DNA from 3 places in the Streptomyces sp. NPDC054975 genome. Region 2 is predicted to be linked to each of the others. Evidence: riboswitches for the same ligand, from Rfam matches in the RefSeq annotation. Region 2 holds a riboswitch; each other region holds the start of a gene.

Region 1 (2,191 bases), on a different contig from region 2:
GCGCAGGAGTCCGGGACGCGCCCGGCGCGCGCCCTGCCGTACCAGGTCAACGGAAACCTCGACCGGTTCGAGTTCGGGGCGTCGGGCAAGATCCTCGCCTGGTTCTCGATGACGAACCAGGGCGCGCAGGCGAAGCGTGCCGCGCATGTCACGATCCACCCGCACCAGCACCGGGACACGGCCGCCTGGCAGTACACGGTCGACCCGGGGACGACGTCCACGGACTTCTTCAACATCGGGACCGGGTCCGGTTCGGGCAAGTACGACATCTCGATGATGGGTCCCAACCGCTTCCTGCGGCGCTTCATCGGAGACGCGTCCAAGGCGGGCAAGGCGATCGAGGTGGCGGCGCGGTTCGCGACCGAGCCGGGCACCGGCAGGACGGCGATCTTCTTCAAGCTGTCCAACACCTCGGCCGGGCCGGTGACCTTCACCATCCGCTCGAACGCCTACCGCACGGACGGGCCGTGGACGTACACGGTGCCGGCGAACTCCTCGCGCGAGGACTTCTTCAACGCCGTGGCCTACCACGAGGGCTGGTACGACTTCACGATCCTGGCCGACATCGACGGCACCTGGTCGCGCCGCTACACCGGCCACATCGAGACGGGCGCCCCGAGTATCACCGGCTGACGTACGCACGCCCACACTTCCGATCAAATCGGGCACAAGCGGCTTTACCGCCCCTTGTGCCCGATTTCTCAACTCGGTCGCATTTCCCCGCATGTCCGATATGAGAGGGCGGGTGAGGTGAATCACGCCGAGCGTTTCGACGACCTCCTCGACCGGCCCCTCCCCTTGTCGGGCAAGGAAGTTAGGCGCGCCGCGCGGTGCACGGAACTCATCCGTGAATAAACCGCGCATTCGACGTCTTGTTTCGGTCGACATTTCTCGCCTACGGTCACCTCGACCCGGACGGATCGCCGAATCCTGCCACCGTCCGAAAACACCGCTCATTCACCCGAAGGCAGGAGCGGGGGACCCACCATTTCGCCGGTCCGGATTTCCGGCACGGCTCGGGGTGAAGTCGCGCATGCGCGGCCGGGCATCTCCAGCCCGAACCCGACAGCTCACCCCGCAGGCGCCGGAGAGGACTGCATCATGCCCGCACACGGTAAGCACCGGCGCCCCAAGAAAAGGCCCCTGACCCGCGGTCTCGCCCTCGCGAGCACCGGCGGCGCCGCCCTGGCCCTGCCCCTGGTCGGCACGGCCACCGCGCACGCCGCGCCCAGCTCGGCTCCCGCGATCGCCTCCGTCGAGAAGACCGTTCTCAGCGCGCCGACGAAGATCGTGGAATCCGTTCCGGCCGCGCCGAAATCAGCCGCCACCACCTATACCGTCACCCGCGGTGATTCCCTTTCGGTGATCGCTCAGGAGCAGAATGTGCAGGGCGGCTGGAAGGCTCTGTACAAGACCAATCGCGCCGCGGTGGGTGACAACCCGTCACTTATCCACCCCGGTCTGGAACTGACGCTCCGCGGAAAGGCCGCCGCCCCGCAGAAGCCGAAGGCCCCGGCCCGTACGACGAGTACGGACCGGGCCGACCGCTCGCAGCAGCGCAGCGCCGCTCCGGCCAAGGCGGCCCCCGCGAAGAAGGCCGCCGCGCCGGCGGCCAAGACGGTCGCGAAGAGCTACACCAACGACCTCGACGGCTGGATCCGCGAGTCGCTGGACATCATGCAGAAGTACGGCATCCCCGGTTCGTACGAGGGGATCCAGCGCAACATCATGCGTGAGTCCTCCGGCAACCCGCAGGCCATCAACAACTGGGACTCCAACGCCGCCAAGGGCACCCCGTCCAAGGGTCTGCTCCAGGTGATCGAGCCGACGTTCCTCGCGTACCACGTGCCCGGTACCTCGATGGACCTCTACGACCCGGTCGCCAACATCACCGCCGCCTGCAACTACGCGGCGGACCGCTACGGCTCCATCGACAACGTCGACGGGCCGTACTGACCGGCGACTGCCCGCCGCGCGGGCAGCTCCTAGAAGTGGTCGGCGAACCAGTTCGCGGCGAGTTCGCCGACCTGTTCCAGCGTGCCGGGCTCCTCGAAGAGGTGCCCGGCGCCGGGGACGACGACGAGCTGGTTCTCGCACCGCAGCCGGCTGCGGGCGTCCTCGTTCAGGTCCTGCACGAGCGGGTCGTTGCCTCCCACGATCAGCAGGGTGGGGGCGCGCACCTGCGCGAGGC
Region 2 (2,191 bases):
AGCCTGACCAGGCCGCGCAGCACCTTGAGGTGCGCCTCGGTACGACGGTGGGCGGCGCGGGCCGCGCCGAGCGGTTCGAGCAGCGACCGCATGTCCAGGAGGTCCGCCGCCTCCTGCTCGGTGGGCTCGGCCACCTGGGCGCCCGCGTGGCGGCGGGTGATCACGAAGCCCTCGGACTCCAGGGTGCGCAGCGCCTCGCGGACCGGGACGCGGGAGACTCCGTACCGACGGGCCAGCTGCTCCTCGGTCAGCCGGCTGCCGCGCTCGAAGACGCCGGTGACGATGTCGTCCCGGATCGCCGTGCACACCGAGTGCGCGGGAATGCGCATGATCGACCTCCGCCTTAATACGCGCGAAACCGGTTGTCCGGCGACTCTATTGCAGCGGAGGGGTATTTCCGACGGCTCCTCAGAAATCATGGATATCTTTTGGCCAACGGGGCAGCGAAAAGCCCCGGCTCAGTACGAGCCGGGGCTTTTCGACGTGCGCTGGGGCCTCGCCGGTCGGACGGGTCAGACGTTCACGCCACGGGCGCGCAGGTACGCGACCGGGTTGATGTCGGAGCCGTACTCGGCGGTGGTGCGGGCCTCGAAGTGGAGGTGCGGGCCGGTCGAGTTGCCGGTGGAGCCGGAGATGCCTATCTGCTGGCCCGGGGTGACGGACTGGCCGACGGAGACACTGATGGCCGAGAGGTGACCGTACTGGGTGTACGTGCCGTCGTTCATCCGGATGACGATGTTGTTGCCGTACGCGCCGCCCCAGCCGGCCTCGACGACGGTGCCGGAGCCGACGGAGACGACCTTGGTGCCGTAGGCGGCGTGGAAGTCGACGCCGGAGTGGCTGCCGGAGGACCACAGCGAGCCGCCGGTCTGGTAGCCGGTGGAGACGTACGAGCCGGCCACGGGGAGCTGGAAGGAGTTCAGGCGCTTGCGCTCGGCCTCACGGGCGGCGCGCTCCTTGGCCTCGCGGATCTCCTTGGCGCGGGCCTCCGCCTTGCGCTTGGCCTCCGCCTTGGCGCGGGCCTCGGCGACGCGCTTCGCCTCCGCCTCGGCGGCCTCGCGCTCCTGGGCGGCGGCCTGGGCGTCGAGGGTGTCGGCGAGAGCCTCGTCGGCGGCGACGACCTGGGTCAGGCCGGTGTCCTCCGGGGAGGGGGCCTCCGTGTCGGCGAGCGCCGGGGAAGCCAGGGTGCCGATGACGCCGGTGGTGGCGAGGGTCGCGATGCCGGCGATGCCTGCGCCGCGGCGCGCCAGACGGCTCGGACCACGATGCTTCCCGGTGGCACGGGTGAACGCCATGTAGAGGCTGATCCTTTCCTTCCTTCTCGCCTACCGGGTTAGCTGACGGGTTCGGAGCAGGAAGGTCTCCTACGGGCCCCTCCGCACGGGTGCGAAGGCGTCCGATTCACCCCAGGGACTACGTATGGGTCCCCGGCTCCCCAGGCTCGCGCCTGACGGGGACTCGGCGATGACTGTCCGATGCCGCGGGTGCGGCGGGTGCAACTGGCGAACAGCCGGACCGACGCTATGCGGACCATCTTTCAATCACCAAACAGACACGCCAGTTTGTAAGACATGCCACAGGGCAAACGATCACCCTCTCCAGCAATACGGACAAAGAGGAGGACCCCGACGTACCGTGACGTCGGGGTCCTCACCTGCCTCCGGAGCGCGGCTCCGGTCGGCTCAATCAGCCGGTGACGACGGTCACTTCACCGATACCGAGGGCGCGCACCGGCTCCGCGATCTGCGCCGCGTCACCCACGAGCACGGTGACGAGCCGGTCCACCGGGAAGGCGTTGACGACGGCCGCGGTCGCCTCGACCGTGCCGGTCTCGGCGAGGCGCGCGTACAACTGCGCCTGGTAGTCGTCCGGGAGGTGCTGCTCGACCTGGTCGGCGAGCGTCCCCGCGACGGACGCGGCGGTCTCGTACTTGAGCGGCGCCACACCCACCAGGTTCTGCACGGCCACGTCGCGCTCGGCGTCCGTGAGGCCTTCGGCGGCGAGGGTGCGCAGCACCTTCCACAGGTCGTCAAGTGCCGGGCCCGTGTTGGGGGTGTCCACGGAACCGCTGATGGCGAGCATCGCGGCGCCGTTGCCCTCGGCGTCGGAGCGCAGGACCTGGCCGAAGGCCCGCACGCCGTAGGTGTAGCCCTTCTCCTCGCGCAGGACGCGGTCCAGGCGGGAGGTGAGC
Region 3 (2,191 bases), on a different contig from region 2:
ACGGCACCCCGGACGCGCGGAACCCCGGTCCGGAGCGCACGGGGGAGAGGCGCTCCGGACCGGGGTGGTCACCGCGGGAGGGTCGTAGGGCTCGCGTGAGCCGCCGGACTCACGCGAGCCGCCGGGCTCACTTCAGGTGAAGCTGCTGGCCCGGGTAGATCAGGTCGGCGTCCTCGACGACGTCCTTGTTGAGCTCGAAGAGCTTCGCCCAGCCGCCCTTGACGTCGTGCTCGGCGGCGATGGTGCTCAGGGTGTCGCCGGAGACGACCTTGTACTCGCCGTCGCCCTTCTTGACCTTCTTGCCGGTCGGGGTGGTGACGGTCTTCTTGGACTCGGCCTTCGGGGCGGTCCGCTGCTCGCTGCGGGTCGTCGGCTGCTCGGCCTGACGCTCCTGCTTCGGGGCGGCCTGCGCGGCAGGCGCCTCCTCGACGGCACCGGTGTTCGGGGAGGCGGAGGAGAGGCCGACGCCGCAGCTCGGCCAGGCGCCCTTGCCCTGACCGGCGAGGACCTTCTCGGCGATCGCGATCTGCTGCGACTTGGAGGCCTGGTCGGCGGTCGCGGCGTACGCGGTGCCCCCGAAGGCGGCCCAGGTGGAGCTGGAGAACTGCAGGCCGCCGTAGTAGCCGTTGCCGGTGTTGATGGACCAGTTGCCACCGGACTCGCACTGGGCGACCTTGTCCCACTCGGAGACGGTGGCGGCCGAGGCGGTGCCGGCGGTCATCAGCGGGGCGGCGACGGCGACACCGGCGACACCGGCGAGGGCGACGGCGCGGGTGGCCTTGGAGGGACGACGGTGTTTGCCCTTGGCGGAAAACAGCATGGAGATTCTCCTCACCGACGCCTACGAGGTGAGCTGTCGGGTTCGGGCCGATGTGAGTTGCCCGGCCGCGCGACCTAGCGCGCGGCTTCACCCCAAGCCGGTCCGTCGGCCGTCTGTCTCAACGGCCGGGGGCGGCACTTACCTTGGGTCCCCCGCTCCTGCCTACGGCGCTTGACGCGACGACTGTTCCCATCGGCCGACGGCAGGATTCGGCGTTTCGGTCGACGGGGCCCGCGGTGGCGAGCGGTGACGACCGTAGACACAGACCCGGGGGAAGTTCAAAGACGTCCATGGGGGACAAAACGCCCGTACTTGCCCCGGGACAAAGGGCGTTTACGCAGGTGAGAGGTGACGGAAGGAGAGTTTGCGGACGAGACACGCCAGTTGAGACGAAGAGACCCATGTCTCACTTGCACAGAACCGGACATTCATCCCCGAACCGCCCCTACTTCGGGGCCGTCTCCACGGGCGTTCCGATCGTCAGATCGAGGCTCTGGCCAGGGAGGATGAGGTTCGGATCGGCCCCGACGGTCGACCGGTTGGCGTCGTAGAGAGCGCCCCAGCCGCCGGGGAGGTCGTTCCGCTGGGCGATCTCGGTGAGGTTGTCGCCGGGCTTGACGGTGTATGCACCGATAGCATCCTTGATGCCCTCGGAGGGCTTCTTGCCCGCAGTGTCCGCAGTGTCCTCACTACCCGGATTCGCGGCCTTCTCCTCGTCGGTGGCGTCCGCTGCCGGCGTGTCGGTCGGAGCGCCCGTCGGGGTGCCGGTCGAAGTGTCGGTCGGCGAGGCGTGACGGCCCGTTTCGGGCGACTTGTCCGCCGCGGTCGTCTCGCCCGTCTCCTCCGGGGCGGCCTCGCCCCGGTGCTTGCCGGTGCCGGGAGCGGTCGGCGTGACGGAGGGGGAGGGCGTGGAGGGAGTCGGGGTGGTCTCGGGCCCTGCGAGCGCCTCGGGCGGAGCCACGACGTCCGGGAGACCGAGGGTGCGGTTGGACTCCGGGAGCGGACCGATCGGCTCGCTCGGCGTGACCGCGGGGCCGGGGACGACGTCCGGCTTGACGCCGTCGTTGGTCAGCCCGGCGATCGGGGCGCACGTCGCCCACTGCGTGTCACCCGCGGCGAGTGCCTTTTCGGCCACCACGATCTGCTGGGCACGGCTGGCGAGGTCCGCGCTCGGCGCGTACGCCAGACCGCCGTGACGCTCCCAGCTCTCCTGGGTGAACTGCAGCCCGCCGTAGAGCCCGTTGCCGAAGTGGGCGCTCCACTGGCCGCCCGACTCGCACTCGGCGACCCGGTCCCAGGTGGCCGCGTCGGCGGCGGAGGCCGAACCCGCCCCGAGCAGGGGAAGCGCGAGGGCCGAGCCCGTCACGCCTG

What was found. Region 2 has a riboswitch for cyclic di-AMP ahead of ACWF79_RS27560 (M23 family metallopeptidase). Riboswitches for the same ligand answer to the same signal wherever they lie in the genome.
Region 1: another riboswitch for cyclic di-AMP. It lies ahead of ACWF79_RS05160 (transglycosylase SLT domain-containing protein); the one in region 2 lies ahead of ACWF79_RS27560 (M23 family metallopeptidase).
Region 3: another riboswitch for cyclic di-AMP. It lies ahead of ACWF79_RS18155 (transglycosylase family protein); the one in region 2 lies ahead of ACWF79_RS27560 (M23 family metallopeptidase).

What each region holds. Positions count from the first base shown of each region.
Region 1 covers NZ_JBSGWV010000003.1:67,174-69,364, reverse strand. The annotation lists gene ACWF79_RS05165 (phosphocholine-specific phospholipase C) at 1-633, shown strand, start outside; cyclic di-AMP (ydaO/yuaA leader) riboswitch at 941-1,099, shown strand; gene ACWF79_RS05160 (transglycosylase SLT domain-containing protein) at 1,102-1,956, shown strand; gene ACWF79_RS05155 (phosphoribosyltransferase family protein) at 1,986-2,191, opposite strand, start outside.
Region 2 covers NZ_JBSGWV010000042.1:37,207-39,397, reverse strand. The annotation lists gene ACWF79_RS27565 (GntR family transcriptional regulator) at 1-329, opposite strand, end outside; gene ACWF79_RS27560 (M23 family metallopeptidase) at 513-1,295, opposite strand; cyclic di-AMP (ydaO/yuaA leader) riboswitch at 1,309-1,474, opposite strand; gene ACWF79_RS27555 (M16 family metallopeptidase) at 1,687-2,191, opposite strand, start outside.
Region 3 covers NZ_JBSGWV010000018.1:26,181-28,371, reverse strand. The annotation lists gene ACWF79_RS18155 (transglycosylase family protein) at 128-820, opposite strand; cyclic di-AMP (ydaO/yuaA leader) riboswitch at 824-1,000, opposite strand; gene ACWF79_RS18150 (transglycosylase family protein) at 1,266-2,191, opposite strand, start outside.